2 regions of the Embleya sp. AB8 genome follow, and region 2 is predicted to be linked to the other one. Evidence: riboswitches for the same ligand, from Rfam matches in the RefSeq annotation. Region 2 holds a riboswitch; the other holds the start of a gene.
What was found. A riboswitch is a leader RNA that binds a small molecule or an ion and turns the genes downstream of it on or off. The one in region 2 is predicted to bind magnesium.
Positions count from the first base shown of each region.

Region 1: another riboswitch for magnesium. It lies ahead of ABIA38_RS13640 (NRAMP family divalent metal transporter); the one in region 2 lies ahead of mgtA (magnesium-translocating P-type ATPase).

Region 1 covers NZ_JBMHHY010000008.1:139,210-147,280, reverse strand. Annotated here, with positions in the region: gene ABIA38_RS13660 (phosphatase PAP2 family protein) at 152-772, opposite strand; gene ABIA38_RS13655 (BlaI/MecI/CopY family transcriptional regulator) at 1,021-1,464, shown strand; gene ABIA38_RS13650 (PucR family transcriptional regulator) at 1,507-2,613, opposite strand; gene ABIA38_RS13645 (CBS domain-containing protein) at 2,749-3,228, opposite strand; M-box (ykoK) riboswitch at 3,773-3,947, shown strand; gene ABIA38_RS13640 (NRAMP family divalent metal transporter) at 4,263-5,909, shown strand; gene ABIA38_RS13635 (hypothetical protein) at 5,965-6,159, shown strand; gene ABIA38_RS13630 (hypothetical protein) at 6,165-6,989, shown strand; gene ABIA38_RS13625 (ArsR/SmtB family transcription factor) at 6,967-7,398, shown strand; gene ABIA38_RS13620 (hypothetical protein) at 7,344-7,742, shown strand; gene ABIA38_RS13615 (TetR-like C-terminal domain-containing protein) at 7,767-8,024, opposite strand; gene ABIA38_RS13610 (SDR family NAD(P)-dependent oxidoreductase) at 8,063-8,071, shown strand, end outside.
Region 2 covers NZ_JBMHHY010000007.1:278,158-286,228, forward strand. Annotated here, with positions in the region: gene ABIA38_RS12765 (hypothetical protein) at 35-499, opposite strand; gene ABIA38_RS12770 (universal stress protein) at 1,056-1,907, shown strand; gene ABIA38_RS12775 (CBS domain-containing protein) at 1,933-2,352, opposite strand; gene ABIA38_RS12780 (MgtC/SapB family protein) at 2,475-3,203, opposite strand; gene mgtA (magnesium-translocating P-type ATPase) at 3,243-5,960, opposite strand; M-box (ykoK) riboswitch at 6,346-6,519, opposite strand; gene ABIA38_RS12790 (ArsR/SmtB family transcription factor) at 6,620-6,991, shown strand; gene ABIA38_RS12795 (hypothetical protein) at 7,219-7,458, shown strand; partial or broken gene ABIA38_RS12800 (APC family permease) at 7,572-8,071, shown strand, end outside.

The DNA.
Region 1 (8,071 bases), on a different contig from region 2:
GGCCGTCGTGCCGGTCGAACTGCCCGGCCGGGAGCGGGCCTTCGTCCCGCGCCAAGGGAAAGGCCGCCGCCGGCACGGCCGACCGCGGGAGCCGTCCGGTGGCAACCGGCGGATCTGCGGGGGCGGCGCGCCGGCGGCGGCCTTCGGTGGGCTATGCGCGGGCCAGTACCGGGCGCAGCGGCCCGGTGCGCAGGCGCGCCACGGTCGAGGTGGCGAATCTGCGGGTGGCCAGGACGGTCAGGATGGCGACGATGGTGCCGACCACGGCGCCGACGGCGACATCGTGCGGGTAGTGGGCGCCGACGTAGACGCGGGAGGCGCCCATCAGCACGGCGGCGACCAGGGCGAACAGGCCGAGTCGGCGGTTGACCAGGAGTAGGCCGACGGCCGCCGCGAAGGCGACCGAGGTGTGGTTGCTGGGGAAGGCGTAGTCGTTCGCCGCCGGGCACGACTCGACCAGGAAGGCACGCGGGAGGGCCCGGCAGGGGCGTGGTTCGTGGAAGGCGTCCTTGATGCCGGAGTTGGCCAGGTAGGCGATGCCGGCGCCGGCGATGGCACCCACGGCCGAGGCCATCGTGGCGGCGTCCGCGCGGCGGGCCTGCCACCAGCCGACGAGCAGGAGCAGGATGAACAGGGCCGCGCCGTAGCTGGTCCAGGCGAGCACGGGTGAGTTGAGCCAGTGGGTGTCACGGGCGAAATCGGTGACGGTGGTGTACAGGCCGCCGTCGATCCGGGCGCCGTCCAAGGCTTGGGCGTACAGGGGTGCGGTCACGGGATAGGGGCCTCTTCGGGGTGCGTTCGGTCTTCGACATACGACGCGCGACGTGTTCGTACGAGGCACGGCGTACGGGAGGCGGGCTCGCCCGGGGTGCGGGGAACCGATCGGGCGGCGGTCGCGTGTTCGGGTCGACGGCCGTCGCCGAGTTGCCGGGTTTGCCGAGGGCGGGTCGCGTAGACTCGACCTGCGTCTACAGGCTGTAGACGCACGATGAACTGTAGACGACGCGAGAGGGTGTTGTCGTGACCAGCGGTAGTGGCCGCCGGGCGGCGGGTGAGCTGGAGGGTTCGGTGCTCGGCATCCTCGGCGCGGCCGAGCGGCCGTTGACACCCGGCGAGGTCCGCGCCGCGCTGGACACCGGGCCGGGCGGCCCGCTCGCGCGCACGACCGTGGTGACGATCCTGACCCGGTTGCTGGACAAGGGTGTGGTGGTCCGCACCCCGGCGGGACGGGCGTTCGCCTACGCGCCGGTGACGGATCTGGCCACGATGGCCGCCGATCGTATGCGCGCCGTCCTGGACCGCGAGCCCGATCGACGCTCGGTCCTGGCCCGCTTCGTCTCGCGCCTGGACCAAGACGACGAGCGGCACCTGCGCGAACTCCTGGATCGTGCCGGGACGGATCCCCCCGACGAGCGCGCCCCCGGCGATCCCGGTCGGGGCACCGTGCCCGGGGACCGGGCGTGACCTGCGCCGATCGGCGGCCCGCCGAAGCGCGGGCGCCTCGGCCTACAGGTCCGCCGCCGGCCAGCCGAGGAGTCGGGCGCCCATGGCCGCGGTTTCCAGCGTGAAGCGTTGCATGGCGTCGTTGGGGTCGTAGCCGGTGAGGATCCTGATGCGTTCGAGCCGGTAGGACAACGTGCGCGGGCTGATGGTCAGCCGGCGGGCGGTCTCGGCGCCGATGTAGCCGGCCTCGGCCAGCACGGTGAGGGTTTCCAGCAGCGGCCCGGCGCCGCCGCGGGCGGCGGTGAGCGGGCCCAGGACGGCGCGGACGAGGTCGGCCATCGCGGCGCGGTCGCGCATCAGGACCGGGAAGACCAGCAGGTCGGCGGCGTGCAGGACGGGCCCGGGCAGGTCGAGGCGGGTGGCCAGGTCGAGCGCGGACAGGGCCTCCTCGTAGGAGCGGACCACGCCGCCCGCGCCGCTGTGCGCCCGGCCGAACGCGACCCGCCGCGCGCCGATGTGGCCGGTGCCGGGGTGGGTTACGTACTTGGCGAAGGCGTCGAGGGCGACACCTTCGGTACTGGCGGCCACGCACACCAGGCGGCCGTCCTTGGTGGTGAGCAGGACGTCGCGTTCGCCAAAGCGGCCGACGAGTTCGCGTTCGACGCGGCGGACGAGCGGGTGGATGTCCGTGTACGTCTCGTTCCCCTCCGCGACGGCGACCGCGTGCGCATGCGCCAGGCGCAGCCCGAAACGTTCGGCGCGCTCGGCCAGGCGGCCCAGGTCGCTCCGCCCGTACAGCAGGTCGTCGACGAATTCGCGGCGCGCCGCCTCCTCCTGACGGATCGCCAGGTGTTGCGCGCGTTCGTGTCCGGCGGCCAGGGCGTCGACGGCGGTCTCGACGGCGCGCAGCACGCTTTCGCCGGTCCTGGCGGCCTCGGTGCTGTTGGGCGCGTGGGCGATGCCGGGGAGGGTGGTCCAGCGTCGGCGGGTCCGGTCGAGGTAGAGGGTGATCAGCTCGCGCCAGGCGTGGCCCGCTTCGGCGGCGTGTTCGCCCTGTTCGCGCAGCGCGTCGAGTTCGCTTCGGCGCAGCAGGCGGCCGGTGGTGGAGACCTCGGCGAGCATGCCGGTGTAGGTGTCGAGGAAGTCGTCGGGTATCGCGGCGCGGCCCATGGTCACCCTCCCGGGTGGTGTGCTGGTGGTCGAGGAGCTGTTCCGACGGGCGCGCGGCGGCGCGCCCGGGGAGGTGAATCGTCGGGGGAAGGCGACGGTCGGTAGCGGTATCGGTCCTTCGGGTGCGGTGAACCCTCAGGCCGCTCCGAGGAGTTGTTCGAGCAGTCGGGACGGGGTGATCACGCCGAGCAGGTGGGGTCGCCAGGCGCCGGTGGTGGCGCGGTCCCCGGAATACTCGACGACCGCCACGAGCGGGCTGCGGTCGCGCGCAAGGAGCGCGGCGACCTCGAGCGCGGTGGCATCCGCGTCGGCGACGGACGGCACCCGTTTCGCGGGCGGCATACATTCGCGCACCGTGTGACCCGCGAGCGCGGAGCCCAGGAGACCCGCGCACGGCTCGTCGAGTATCGCGGCCAGTGTCGGGTCGTCGAGCACGCAGCCCGGGACCAGTCGGCCGATCAGGCTCGACGCGGGCAACACCGCGTATGGCTCGCCGACGTCGTCCACCACCAGCACGCCCGGCAGGCACTGCCGGACGAGCAGTCGGGCGACGTCCAGGGCGTCGTCGTCCAGGGTGACCACCGGATAGGCGGTCACCAGATCACGTGCGTACATCACGTACTCCCTCGCTGTCGGATGCTCCACCGGTCGGTGCACGCGGGTGCGGTGTCCGCTTCGCCTCCGGTACCCGGCGGCCCGAATCGGGTGCGCCGGAGGGGGACGGGAACAGCGGGCAGACGACACCCGGGGTTGCGTCCCGCACCAAGGCGGTCGCTCTCGACGCCGGGCAATTCGCGCGACCGGGCGGGTATTTCCTCGCGGACCACGTTCACCGCCACACCCCGACAGCACCAACGTCGAACCCGACGACACGCACCACGACAAGCACCGATCGACGAAGAGAGTTCTCTTGACCGCCGACCAGACTTCCCGGCACACCGAAGAGGAACCTACACGCCGGCAACCTGTTTTTGACAGATACTTAACACCACAATCAAACGCACGGTGATTGCCGGAACCCGGCAATCACCGATGCGGGCCGGGCGCGGTTTCGCGCCTTCTCGATGCCGAGTCGCCGGAGCGGTGGTCAAGCCTTCGCCAAACACTTGCGCCGCGGCGCAAGCTTTGAGCTATGCTCCTCTCGGTTGGAAACGCAGGAAAGGCACCTCGTTCGGTGAGGCGTCTGCACGGACACAGGCCACTGACCCCACGACGTCGAGAGACGCCCAGGGTCAGGACAGGTCTCCCCGACCTAAGGGGTGACCCCAAGTGGCTTCCCGCCTCGGCGGGATTACGCCGTGCAGTGCCAAAGCTCTGACGAGTTGGGGTGACCTGCCGTAGAGGTGGGTTTACTCCTTGCCGAGTCGATGCGGCGCCCGTGTGCGCCCCGGTCGGGAGGAGGCGAGAGACATGGATCGCAGTTGCAGTAGTCCGGGCCACAGTAGGCCCCATACCGGTATGTCCTCGTCGACCTCCGGTACACGATAACCACCTCTTTTCCGCGCATCGGCGCATCCCTTCGCTCTCCCCCAGGCACCCACCCGTGCGCCTTCGGCGTGCCGGGTCGGTCGGTCTGCGCGCTCGCCGGGGGGATGGCTGCCGCGCGCCATCGACACTTTCCCTACCCAGGGATTCTGGGGGCTTTTGTCATGACAGATGTGATCACCGACCAGCCGGCCGTACCCACGCCACGCACCGCGGTACTCGACGACGCCCACGTGGGCGACATCCGCGGCGCGCTCGGCACCATCAAGCAGGATGACACCGAACCTCGCCGGGGACTCTCGGCCCGACTCAAGACACTGCTCGCGATCGTCGGCCCAGGGCTGATCGTGATGGTCGGCGACAACGACGCCGGCGCGTTCGCGACCTACGGAGAGGCCGGTCAGAACTACGGGACCAGCCTGCTGTGGACGCTGCTTCTGCTGATCCCGGTCCTGTATGTGAACCAGGAAATGGTGCTGCGGCTCGGCGCCGTGACCGGAGTCGGCCACGCCCGGCTCATCCTGGAGCGATTCGGCAAGTTCTGGGGCGCGTTCTCGGTCATCGACCTGTTCCTGCTCAACGCGCTGACCCTGGTCACCGAGTTCATCGGCATCACGCTGGCCACCGGATACCTGGGACTGCCCAAGGTGGCCTCGGTGATCGTGGCCGCCGCGATCATCATCGCCTCGGCGTTCACCGGCTCCTTCCGGCGCTTCGAGCGGATCGCGATCGTGCTGTGTGCGGCCTCGCTGCTGCTGATACCGATCTACTTCCTTTCCCACCCGAAGAGTTCGCAGATGGCCCACGACTTCGTGGTACCCAGCATCCCGGGCGGCTCGGGCGAACTGGCCACCGTGATGTTGCTGATCATCGCGATCGTCGGCACCACGGTCGCCCCCTGGCAGCTGTTCTTCCAGCAGTCGTACGTCATCGACAAGCGCATCACCCCGCGCTTCATGAAGTACGAGAAGGCCGACCTGATCATCGGCGTCGCCATCGTGATCATCGGCGCCGCCGCGATGATGGGCCTGACCGCAGCGGCCTTCGCCGGTACCGACGGCGTCGGCAACTTCGACGACAGCGCGGGCATCGCCCACGCCCTGGAGGCCAAGGCCGGCAAGCTGGCCGGCGTACTGTTCGCCATCGCCCTGCTCGACGCCTCGATCATCGGCGCATTCGCGGTGTCCCTGTCCACCGCGTACGCCATCGGCGACGTGATGGGCATGAAGCACTCGCTGCACCGCGGCGTCAAGGGCGCCAAGGGTTTCTACGCCGTCTACGCCGGGCTGGTCGCGGTGGCGGCCACGGTCGTGCTGATCCCCGGCTCGCCGCTGGGCCTGCTCACCCAGGGCGTGCAGACCCTCGCCGGCGTGCTGCTGCCCTCGGCCTCGGTCTTCCTGCTGCTGCTGTGCAACGACAAGCAGGTACTGGGCCCTTGGGTCAACGGGCCCAAGACCAACGCCTTCACCACCGTGGTCGTGGGTGTGCTGGTGACCCTGTCGGTGATCCTGACCGCTTCGGTGTTGTTCCCCGACATCACCTCCGCCGCGATCCTCGACATCATGGCCGGCTGCGGGATCGCGGGGGTCCTGGCCGCCGGGTACGCCTTCACCCGGCGGCGGACCGGGACCAAGGAGGACCCGATCGACCGCACCGGGCGCGAGAACTGGCGGATGCCGCCGCTGGACACACTCACCCGACCGGTGATGTCCACCACCCGCAAGATCGGCATGGGCGCGCTGCGCGCCTACCTGCTGGTCGCGATGATCCTGGTGATCATCAAGCTCGTCCAGCTCGCCCGCGGCAACTGACCGGAGTGGGGCGGCGGTTGCCCGTCGCCCCGCCCTCACCCGCCCGGAGGCCGCCATGTTCGTACCGCAGCACCTGGCCAAGCTCACCGCACCGGCCGTGCGCGCCCTGGCCCCGACGGGGTCGCGCTCGCCGACCCGGCCGGACGATCCGACCGACCGCCGGCGCCGCACCCGCACGACCGGCGACGCCCTGCACACCGCATCCGACCCGACCGTTCCCGCCGGCGCGACGCGCGCCGCACGGAGGTGAGTTCCATGTCCGTCCTGACCGCCCGCCACCCCTACCCCACCACCCGAGAGCGCGGCGCGATGCGTCGCCGGCTCGCCCACATCCTGCGCCGGCTCGCCGACAGCCCCCTGGACAGCCCCGTCCTGCGCGCCCTGCCGGGAGCGACCTCGGCACACACCCCGTCGGCACGCGCCCACGCCGACCGGCCGCACGCCCACTGGCACACCGTCACCGACGCCACCGGGCGACGCCGCCTGGAGGCCACGTGGCAGGCGGAGCGGGTGGGGGTGGCGGGGGCCGGGGCCGGATCCGGGTCGGCGTCGGCGTCCGGTTCCACGTCCGCATCGGCAACGGCAACGGCACCGGCATCCGGCGCGTCGTCGGCGCCGGCAGCGGGGTCCCCTTCCGGTTCCGTATCGGCGCCGGTACCGGGGTCGCGACCGTCCTCGGCGCCGGTACCGGGGTCGCGACCGTCCTCGGCGTCGGCACCAGCCGTCGGCTCCGCTGCCGGATCGGCGCCGCCGTCCCGACCGTCCTCCGCATCGGCACCGGCTTTCGACCCCGCTTCCGCTTCCGCTTCCGGATCGGCGCCGGCGTCCGGTCCCACGTCCGAAGTCGCCACCGTCCCAGGCGCGGAGGCCGACGTACGCCCCGCCTCCGGCCGCGATCAGGCCACCGCGCATCTGCGGCTCACCCTCGCGGTCGACGACCTGGACCGCCTGGTCGACCAACTGTCCCGCGAACCGGGCGTGCGCGACGTGCGCTGGCACGTACATCCCGCGCCCCACCCGTACGGACGGCACGCCGAGCAGGCGAGGAGGCCCACCCATGCCCGCCGGACGCGAGCCTGAACTCCTCGACCGACCCCTACCGGACGCCGAACTGGCCACCGCCGTGGTCGTGTTGCGAGCCGTCGCCGGCCCGATCCGGCTGCGCCTGCTGCTGGCCCTGCAACACCGCGAACTCTCCATCGGCGAACTGACGGACCGGGCGCACACCCACTACGCCGCCGTCTCCGCCAACCTCGCCTGCCTGCGCGCCGCGGGCCTGGTCACCGTACGCCACAACGGCCCGCAAGCCCTCTACCGCAGCACCAACCCACACGTCACCACGCTCGTCGCCGCAGCCCTGGAGGTCACCCGACAACCACCCGACCCCGGTACCGAACCGACCAACGCCGGTACCGAACCAAGGAGAACCCCCACATGCGACCCATCCTCCGCCGCCACACCGGCCCCGGCACAGCCCTCCTGGGCATAGCCGCCCTGACCCTGCTCGAACTGGTCGCCATCGGCACCACTCCCGCCGCGGCCCGCCCGGCGGTCGGCGCCATCCTCTTCGGCCTCGGCGCCGCCGCCCTCCTCACCGCGGGCCTGTTCCGGTACCACCTCCGCCGGACCCCACGGCAACGCCCCACCTACACCCCCCGGATCCGCTCCGGCCGCGCCCAAACCGCGAATCGGCTCCCCGTCGAACCCATCCGGACACACACCAACCGGGGCAACTCCCCCGACCGCTGCTCCTGGCCACGGCAGCCGACCTGCGGCGCGCCCCCGAGCGCAACCTGCCGCCTGCTCGGCCCCAAGGAACGCGGCAGCCGGTAGCCGGCAACCGGCCCGGCCGGCCGCTCACTTCGAGCGGGGCCTGAGCAGGTCCTGGACCAGGGTGTCCACCAGATCGCGCGGGATGCTCGACCCGGTCAGGGCGCGATAGACGATCGGGCCGACGAGAGCGTCCAGTGTGGCGTCGGGGCCGAGTCCGGGCGAGAACTCGCCGGCCTCGATTCCCCGTGCGAGCAGGTCACGTTCCAGGTCGCGGCGCGGACCGAGATAGCGCTTGCGAAAGCTCTCGGCCGTCTCGGGATCGTGCTGCGCCTGGGCGATCAACGCGAGCAGAACCTTGCCGGCCGGGTCGCCGGTGAGGAATGTCCACC
Region 2 (8,071 bases):
CGCCCCGGAACCAGCGGATATCCAACGGCCGAGGTCAGCGCGCCGGCACCGGTACCGGTGCCTCGACGCGGGCCCGAAGGGTGGGCCTGCCGTCGGCGTCGGGGCCGATCAGCCGCAGCCGAAGCAGATGACCCCGGCCGGTCCCGGGGGTGTCCCGGCCGAGCGTCCCGGTGGCACAGTCGAAGGTCGCGGCGTCCGTGTGGCGTACGAAGAAGGCGGGGCCGGCGATCCCGGCGAGCAGCTCGATCGCGTCGGCCAGCAGCCGGGGACTGCGCGGTCGGGCGTGTTCGACGTCCACCGCGAGGATCCCGCCGGGCAGCACGGTCGTCGCGCGCAACCGCCACGGCGAGCCGGGCAGATCGCAGGCGACCCGCAGCCGGGGCAGCAGATCCGCCTCGGGGTCCTCGGCCACCCAGTCCGGGCGGCCGGTCCGCTCGGCCAGCTCGCGCAACACGTCCGCGGGCGCCTCGCCACCCGACACGCCGAAGAAATCGTCCATGAAAGTCACTGTAAGTCGAAGACTCGTAACCAGCTCCCGGAAGCGCACCGCGGCGCGGCGCGGCGAGCCCCCCCGAAGGCGCGAGGTGCCCGGGGCAGGTCTTCAAGCCCTGGAACAGCCCACCGGGAGCTGGACCGCCGCCGAGACGACGACCGCGGCAGCCGACCCGCCCCGATCACGAGCGAAGCGACCCGCAGCCGTGCCGCCAGGCCCGAGTCGCGAGCGCAGCAAGCGGAAATGGCCCAAGTCGGCACCGCAACCGTCGCAGCCGACCCGCCCCGATCACGAGCGAAGCGACCCGCAGCCGTGCCGGCAGGCCCGAGTCGCGAGCGCAGCGAGTCGAGGTCGCCCGAGTCGGGGCCGGAGTCGATCCGCCGAGTCCCGGTCGGCCACCCGGCGGGCCGCGGGGCCGGACCAGGTCGCCGCGCGGCCGATGAAACCGCAGCCGTCGAGCCGAACGCAACGGGTGGAGCGGGCGGGCAAAACCCTCCCGAGCCAAGTGCGACGCAACCGCAGCGGGTATGACCCTGGTGGGCATCCCGACGAGGTGAGTTCCATGTCGTCCACAGTCGGTCTCGGGGTTCTGGTCGGTTACGACGGTTCCGCCTCGGCCGAGAGCGCGTTGGACTGGGGGGCGCGTGACGCCGTGGCCCGACGTGTGCCGTTGTACCTGGTCACCGTCGTCCCGGCCGGGCGTTTCGCCCATCGCATGGAGCTGCGACAACGAGCCCACACGCTCGTCGAGGAGGCCGCCGGCCGGTTGCGGGCGCGGTTCACCGGGCTCGTCGTCGAGGAGTCGGTGCGCGAGGGGGACGCGGCCGAGTCGTTGCTGGAGGCGAGTGCTCGCGGTGACACCGTGGTCATCGGCAGTCGTGGGCACGGCGGGTTCACCGGACTGGTGCTCGGGTCGGTCTCGTTGCGGGTGTGTGCGCACACCTCGTGTCCGGTCGTCGTCGTGCACAACGCCGCGGCCGAAGACGCCACCGGCGTGGTGGTCGGGATCGGTGGGCCCGACGACGATCCGGCGGCGCGGTTCGCCGCGGCCCAGGCCCGCCGGCTCGGCGGTGGGCTGCGCGCCGTGCATTCGTGGGTACTTCCGGTGACCGGACTCGCGCCGACGCTGGTCCTGCCGACGATGCTCGACGTCGACGCGGTCACCGCCGAGCGCACCAGGATGGTCGATCGGGTGGTCGGCCCGATCCGCACCCTGGATCCCGAACTCCCGGTGGATACCGTGGTGATGAACGGCACCGCCGGACGCGACCTGGTCACCGCGTCCGACGGCAACGCGCTCGTGGTGGTCGCCGCGCACCGCGGCCACGGCCCCCTGCCGATGCGCCTCGGCCCGACCACATACGCGGTCCTGCACCACGCGCACTGCCCGGTGGCCGTCGTCCCGGTGCGCTGAGCGATTTCGCCTGTCGCGACATCGCCTACCGCGACGCGTACACCTTCTCCGCGAACTCCGCGATCTGCTCCTCGGACAGGTGCCTGGCCACGTCCGCCTCGCTGATCATGCCGACCAGTCGCTTGTCTTCGATCACCGGCAGTCGGCGGATCTGGTGTTCCTCCATCTCACGCAGCACCTCGCCGATGTCGGCCTCCGCGTCGATCCAGCGCGGCGTACCCTCACACAGTTCGCCGGCCGTGACCTTCGCCGGATCACGGCCCATCGCGACGCACTTGATCACGATGTCCCGGTCGGTGACGATCCCGCACAGTCGCTCGTCGGCGTCGCTGACCGGCAGCGAACCCACATCGAGCCTGCGCATCAACTGGGCGGCCCGGTCCAGGGTTTCCGTCTGCGGAATCCACTGCGCGCCCTCGTGCATGATGTCCTTGGCCATGGTCATGGTGGTGTGCCTCCCACAGTGCCCGGCCGCGTGCCGCGGACGCCGCACGCGGTCTCTTCATCGTCTCCGGCTCGCCGACCATCGGCCACTCGGGTGAATCCGGCTCCGCGATCCCGTCGATCTCAGGAGGACGCGCGTCGTTCGTTCTCCTCGGGTCCGCCCTCGGTCAGGTGCCAGTGCAGGTCGCGGACGCCCGGGGTCGGGGACAACCGGGCCACCAGCTGTTCGAGCACCTGTCCGGCCGGGCCGGTCACCGCGAGCGACGCCTCCAGGCGGGCCGTGTCCTCGTCGGGGCGGTGCACGCTCAGGCCCAGGATCAGCGTGTCGTTCGGGGCCAGCGCCTGGACCAGCAGCGCCCGGGTGCCGGTTTCCGCGGCCCGGTCGCACACCACGTGCACGGTGGCGTGGGTGACCGCGTCCCCCTCCCCCTGCGGGGCGTGGTCGATCAGCCGGCCGACCGGGCGCAACATGAGGTGTACGGCCAGGACGGCCGCGGTGCCGATGAAGGCGAGGGCGATGCGGCCGGAGGCGGCCAGGACGCCGACGGCGGCGGAGCACCACAGGGTGGCGGCGGTGTTCAGGCCGCGTACGCCCGCGCCGTCGCGCAGGATGACGCCACCGCCGAGGAAGCCGATGCCGGAGACCACGTAGGCGGCCACTTGCGTGTTGTTGCCGGTGTTGGGGATGGCCTCGCTGTACAGGACGAACAGCGTGGCCCCGGTCGCCACCAGGGCGTTGGTGCGCAGCCCGGCCATCCGGGCGCGCCATTGGCGTTCGACGCCGATCAGGGCGCCACAGGAGACGCCGACCGCGAGCCGGACGAGGAACTCGGTGATGGTGACCGTGTGCATCGGGGTCTCCCTTCGGGGTTCGGACTACGACGTCCTGTGCTACAGCCAGGTGCCGTAGCGCTTGATGTAGCGGGTCTTGACGTACTGCGTGAGTGCGCAGTATCCGAGCAGTGTCGCGACCAGGATCGGGAAGTAGGTCCAGGGCAGCGATTGCATCTGCAGCGTGTCGGCCAGCGGCGAGAACGGCAGGTAGATGCCGATCGCCATGATCACGCCGGTGAGCACGAGCACGGGGGCGGACGCGCGGGACTGGAGGAAGGGGACCTTGCGGGTGCGGATCATGTGCACGACCAGGGTTTGCGACAGCAGGCCCTCGATGAACCAGCCGGACTGGAACAACGTCTGTTGCGCCTCGGTGTTCGCGGAGAAGACCCACCACATGACGCAGTAGGTGGTGATGTCGAAGATCGAGCTGATCGGGCCGATTCGCAGCATGAAGCGGGAGAGGTCGCCGGCCGCCCACTTGCGCGGCTTGCGCAGGTATTCCTTGTCCATCTTGTCCCACGGGATGGACAGTTGGGAGATGTCGTAGCACAGGTTCTGCACGAGCAGATGGACCGCGAGCATCGGCAGGAAGGGCAGAAACGCGGAGGCGACCAGTACCGAGAAGACGTTGCCGAAGTTGGAACTGGCGGTCATCTTGATGTACTTCATGATGTTGCCGAAGGTGCGCCGGCCCTCCAGGACACCCTGTTCCAGGACGGTGAGGTCCTTTTCCAGGAGGATGATGTCGGCGGATTCCTTGGCGATGTCCACCGCGGTGTCCACCGAGATGCCCACGTCGGCGTCGCGCAGCGCGGCGGCGTCGTTGATGCCGTCGCCGAGGTAGCCGACGGTGTGCTCGCCGGCCTGCAGGGCGCGGATCACCCGGGCCTTTTGGACCGGGTTGACCTTGGCGAACACCGCGGTGTGCTCGGCGAGTTCGCGCAGTTCGTCGTCGTCGAGGGCGTCCAGGTCGCGGCCCAGCGGGATCGCGCCGACGGCCAGGCCGACCTCGGCGGCCACCTTGCGGGCGACGAGTTCGCTGTCCCCGGTGATCACCTTGACCGTGACGCCGTTCTCGCGCAGCGCCGAGATCGCCTCGGCGGCGGTGGCCTTGGGCGGGTCGAGGAAGGCCACGAAGCCGATCAGGGTCAGGTCCGACTCGTCGGCGACGCCGTAGTCGGTGCGGGTCGCCGGCACCGCGCGGGTGGCCACGGCGAGTACGCGCAGACCCTCGCCGTTCTGCGTCTCGGCGATCCGGTGCACCTCGGCGCGCGCCGCGTCGGTCAGCGCGATGTCCCGGCCGCCCTCGCGCATCCTGGTGCAGCTCGCCAGGACCTCGTCCACGGCGCCCTTGGTGATGATCAGGTGGGTGTCCGCCTCGCGCTCCAGGACCACCGACATCCGCCGCCGGGTGAAGTCGAACGGCATCTCGTCGATCTTGGTGAAGCGGGCCTCGGCGAGCAGCCGGTCGCCCTCCTCGACGTGGTCGATGATCGCCCGGTCGAGCAGGTTCTTCAGGCCGGTCTGGAAGAAGCTGTTGAGGTAGGCGTATTCCAGTACCTCGTCGTCCGGGCGGCCGTGCACGTCCAGGTGGCGTTCGAGGACGATCCGGTCCTCGGTGAGGGTGCCGGTCTTGTCCGTGCACAGCACGTCCATCGCGCCGAGGTTCTGGATCGCGTTGAGCCGCTTGACGATCACCTTGCGCTTGGACATCGCCACCGCGCCGCGCGCGAGGTTGGCGGTGACGATCACCGGCAACATCTCCGGGGTCAGGCCCACCGCCACGGATATCGCGAACAGGCACGCCTCGGGCCAGTCGCCCTTGGTCACCCCGTTGATCACCAGCACGATGGGGGTCATCACCAGCATGAAGCGGATCAGCACCCAGCTGACCGAGCGCACGCCCCGATCGAAGCCGGTCTCCGGCCGGGTACCGGCCAGGCTCCTGGCCATCGACCCGAAGTAGGTGCGCGATCCGGTCGCGGTGACCACGGCGGTGGCCGAGCCGGACACCACCGAGGTGCCCATCAGGCACAGCGCGCTCGACTCCAACGGGTCGCCCCCGTCGGCCGCCTGCCCGTTCGCGGTCTTGGCCGCGACCGCGCCGAGCGTGTCGTACTTCTCCACCGGCAGCGACTCGCCGGACAACACGGCCTGGGAGACGAACAGGTCCGTGGAGGCGAGCAGTCGGCAGTCGGCCGGGATCATGTCGCCCGCGGCCAGGCGAACCACGTCGCCCGGCGCGAGGTGCTCGATGGGTACCTCTCGCTCCAGCGGCTCGGCGTCCTCGTCGGCGCGGCGGAGCACGGTGGCGGTGGTGGTCACCATCGCCTTGAGCGCCTCGGCGGCCTTCGTGGAGCGGAACTCCTGCCAGAACCGCAGGAATACGCTGACCAGGACCATCGTGGTCAGCGTGATCATGCCCTTGACGTCGTCGGTCAGGAAGAAGACCAGGTCCAGGCAGATCAGTACGACGATGAACGGGTTCTTGAACGTCGAGGCCAGTTGTACGGTCCAGTGCGGCGGACGGTCGTGGCCGACCACGTTCTCCCCGTGCCGCTCCAGCCGCTCGACCGCGTCGCGTTCGGTCAGGCCGTGGGTGGTGGATCCGAGGGTGCGCAGGATCTGCTCGGGCGGGGCGGCGGCCACCTCGGCCAGTTCGGCGCCGATCCGGGCGGTCACCGGGCCCAGGGTGTCGGCCCGACGGGTCTTGCGCACCGGACGCCGCGGCCCCGAACGGCCACGCTCCAGTTCTTCCAGGATCTTGGTCATGGTCTGTGGTCTCGTCTCGCGGCAGGCCGCGCGGCAGTGCGACCGGCGGGCCCGGGGCGGCTCCGACCATGGCGGACCCTGGGTCGGGCGCCACGGAAGCCGCCCCGCGTTCGCCGGTCGGTACCGGGGCGGGGAAGGAAAAGGGAGGGGAAAGGGCAGGACAGGAAAGGGACGGAAGGGGCGGGGAGATCAGGGGAGTCGGACCCACACGCTGCCGCCGTGCCCGCGAGCTACCGCGCGAGGCGAGGTGCCCGGCACGGGGAGCAGGGTTGCGGGGGGTTGGTACTACCGCTTGGACTCACTGCTCTCACCTCCTCGCTGCCGGACCGACGACGCGCAGCGCGAGGCATGCCGCTCGCCCGGCCCGGAATTGGGCAGGCGAAGGCGTACACCTCCTCGTCAGAGCTTTGGCACTGCGCGGCGTATCCGCCCTTCGGGTCGGGAAGCCACTTGGAGTCACCCCTTAGGCCGGGGAGACCTGTCCTGACCTGGAGCGTCTCTCGACGGGGGAGGTCAGTGGCCTGTGTCCGCGTAGAAGCCTCACCGAACGAGGTGCTACAGCGGTCAGTGAACACCCCACCGACCTTGATGGTCAAGCGCCGGCGCAAGTAACGTGGGCTCCCCCGTCTCGCCCGAGCCCTCCCGGAGACTCCCCGATCGTGATCGACACTCCCCCCGACGAAGCTTCGCGCCCTCTCGACGCCCGTACCCTCCAGCAGGCCGCCGCGACGTTCGGCATGCTCGCGGCGACCAACCGGCTCCAGATCATGTGGTTGCTCTCCCAGGGCGAGAGCGATGTCGGCACCATCGCGGACAAGGTCGGCGGCACGGTGGCCACCGTCAGCCAGCACCTGGCCAAGCTGAAGAAGGCGGGCATGGTCAGCGCGCGCCGCGAGGGGCGGCGCCGGGTCTATGTGCTCGACGATCCGCACATCGCGATATTGGTCGACCAGGTGGTCGCCCACCAGCGCGAACTGGAGGCCCGCAGCGGCACCTTCGCCGACCGCCTCCCCGGCCGCAAGGGCGCCTGAGCACCGCTGCGTGGTCGACGTGGTCCGAGGGGTTGGTTGCCGTCGGATAAACCTGCGGGCGGGCCGATCGGTGTCAAGGATGTGTTGCCGGTGGGTGGGTTCGCGTATGCGCGGCGTAAGAATCGCGCGGCGGCGCTGCGCGGGCTCGGGGCTCGCGGGTCATGCTCGGTGGTGCGCCGGAACGGTCCGGTGCCGGCGGGTGAGCGACGTGGGCGAAGGTGAGTTTCATGGTGCCCTCCGGGCCCGTCCCCGGGGAACGGCTGGACGAATTGCGCACGGCGGTCGAGGCCGGCCGGCAGGCCCTGTCGATGATGCGCTGGCAGGCCACCCGGCTGTTCCACGAGTCGGCCGAGGAGCGGCTCGGGCAGGAACTCGCGGTGGTCTCCCGGGTCTTGGAGGCCGTGTTGACGGCGGCCGAGTCGGTCACCTCGGGCCTCCCGGCGCCGGAGGGTGACAGGAACGCGTAGGGGTCGGGGCGGGCGGCGCCAAGATCATGTCAGGGGCACCTTCCGAGGGTCGGCACGGGCGGACGCTGATGTTCGTTCGACCCAGCCAGCCGGAGGAACCCGTGAATGTGCCCATGATGTCCCGCCGCGCCCGCGAGGTCGGTGTCGAGCCCGAGGACGGCGACCGGCATCGGCTCACGGTCGTCGGGGGCCTGGCCGCGCTCTCACTCGACGCGATGGCGTCGGTGGCGTACGGCCCCGAGGCGATCGTCCTGGTCCTGGCCCTGGCGGGTGGCGCCGGGCTCGGTTTCACGCTGCCGGTCACGCTGGTCATCGCGGGTCTCCTGCTGGTACTGACGCTGTCCTACCGACATGTGATCGCCGCGTTCCCCGAGGGCGGCGGGGCGTACGGCGTCTCGAAGCGGCATCTGGGCCGTCGCGCGTCGCTGATCGCCGCCGCCTCGCTGGTGGTCGACTACGTGCTCAACGTCGCGGTCTCGGTCGCGGCCGGGGTGGCCGCGCTGACCTCGGCGGTGCCGGAGCTGCATCCGTACACGATCTGGCTGTGTCTGGGCGTGCTCGCGCTGATCACCGCGGTCAATCTGGGCGGGATCGCCTACAGCGCGAAGGTGTT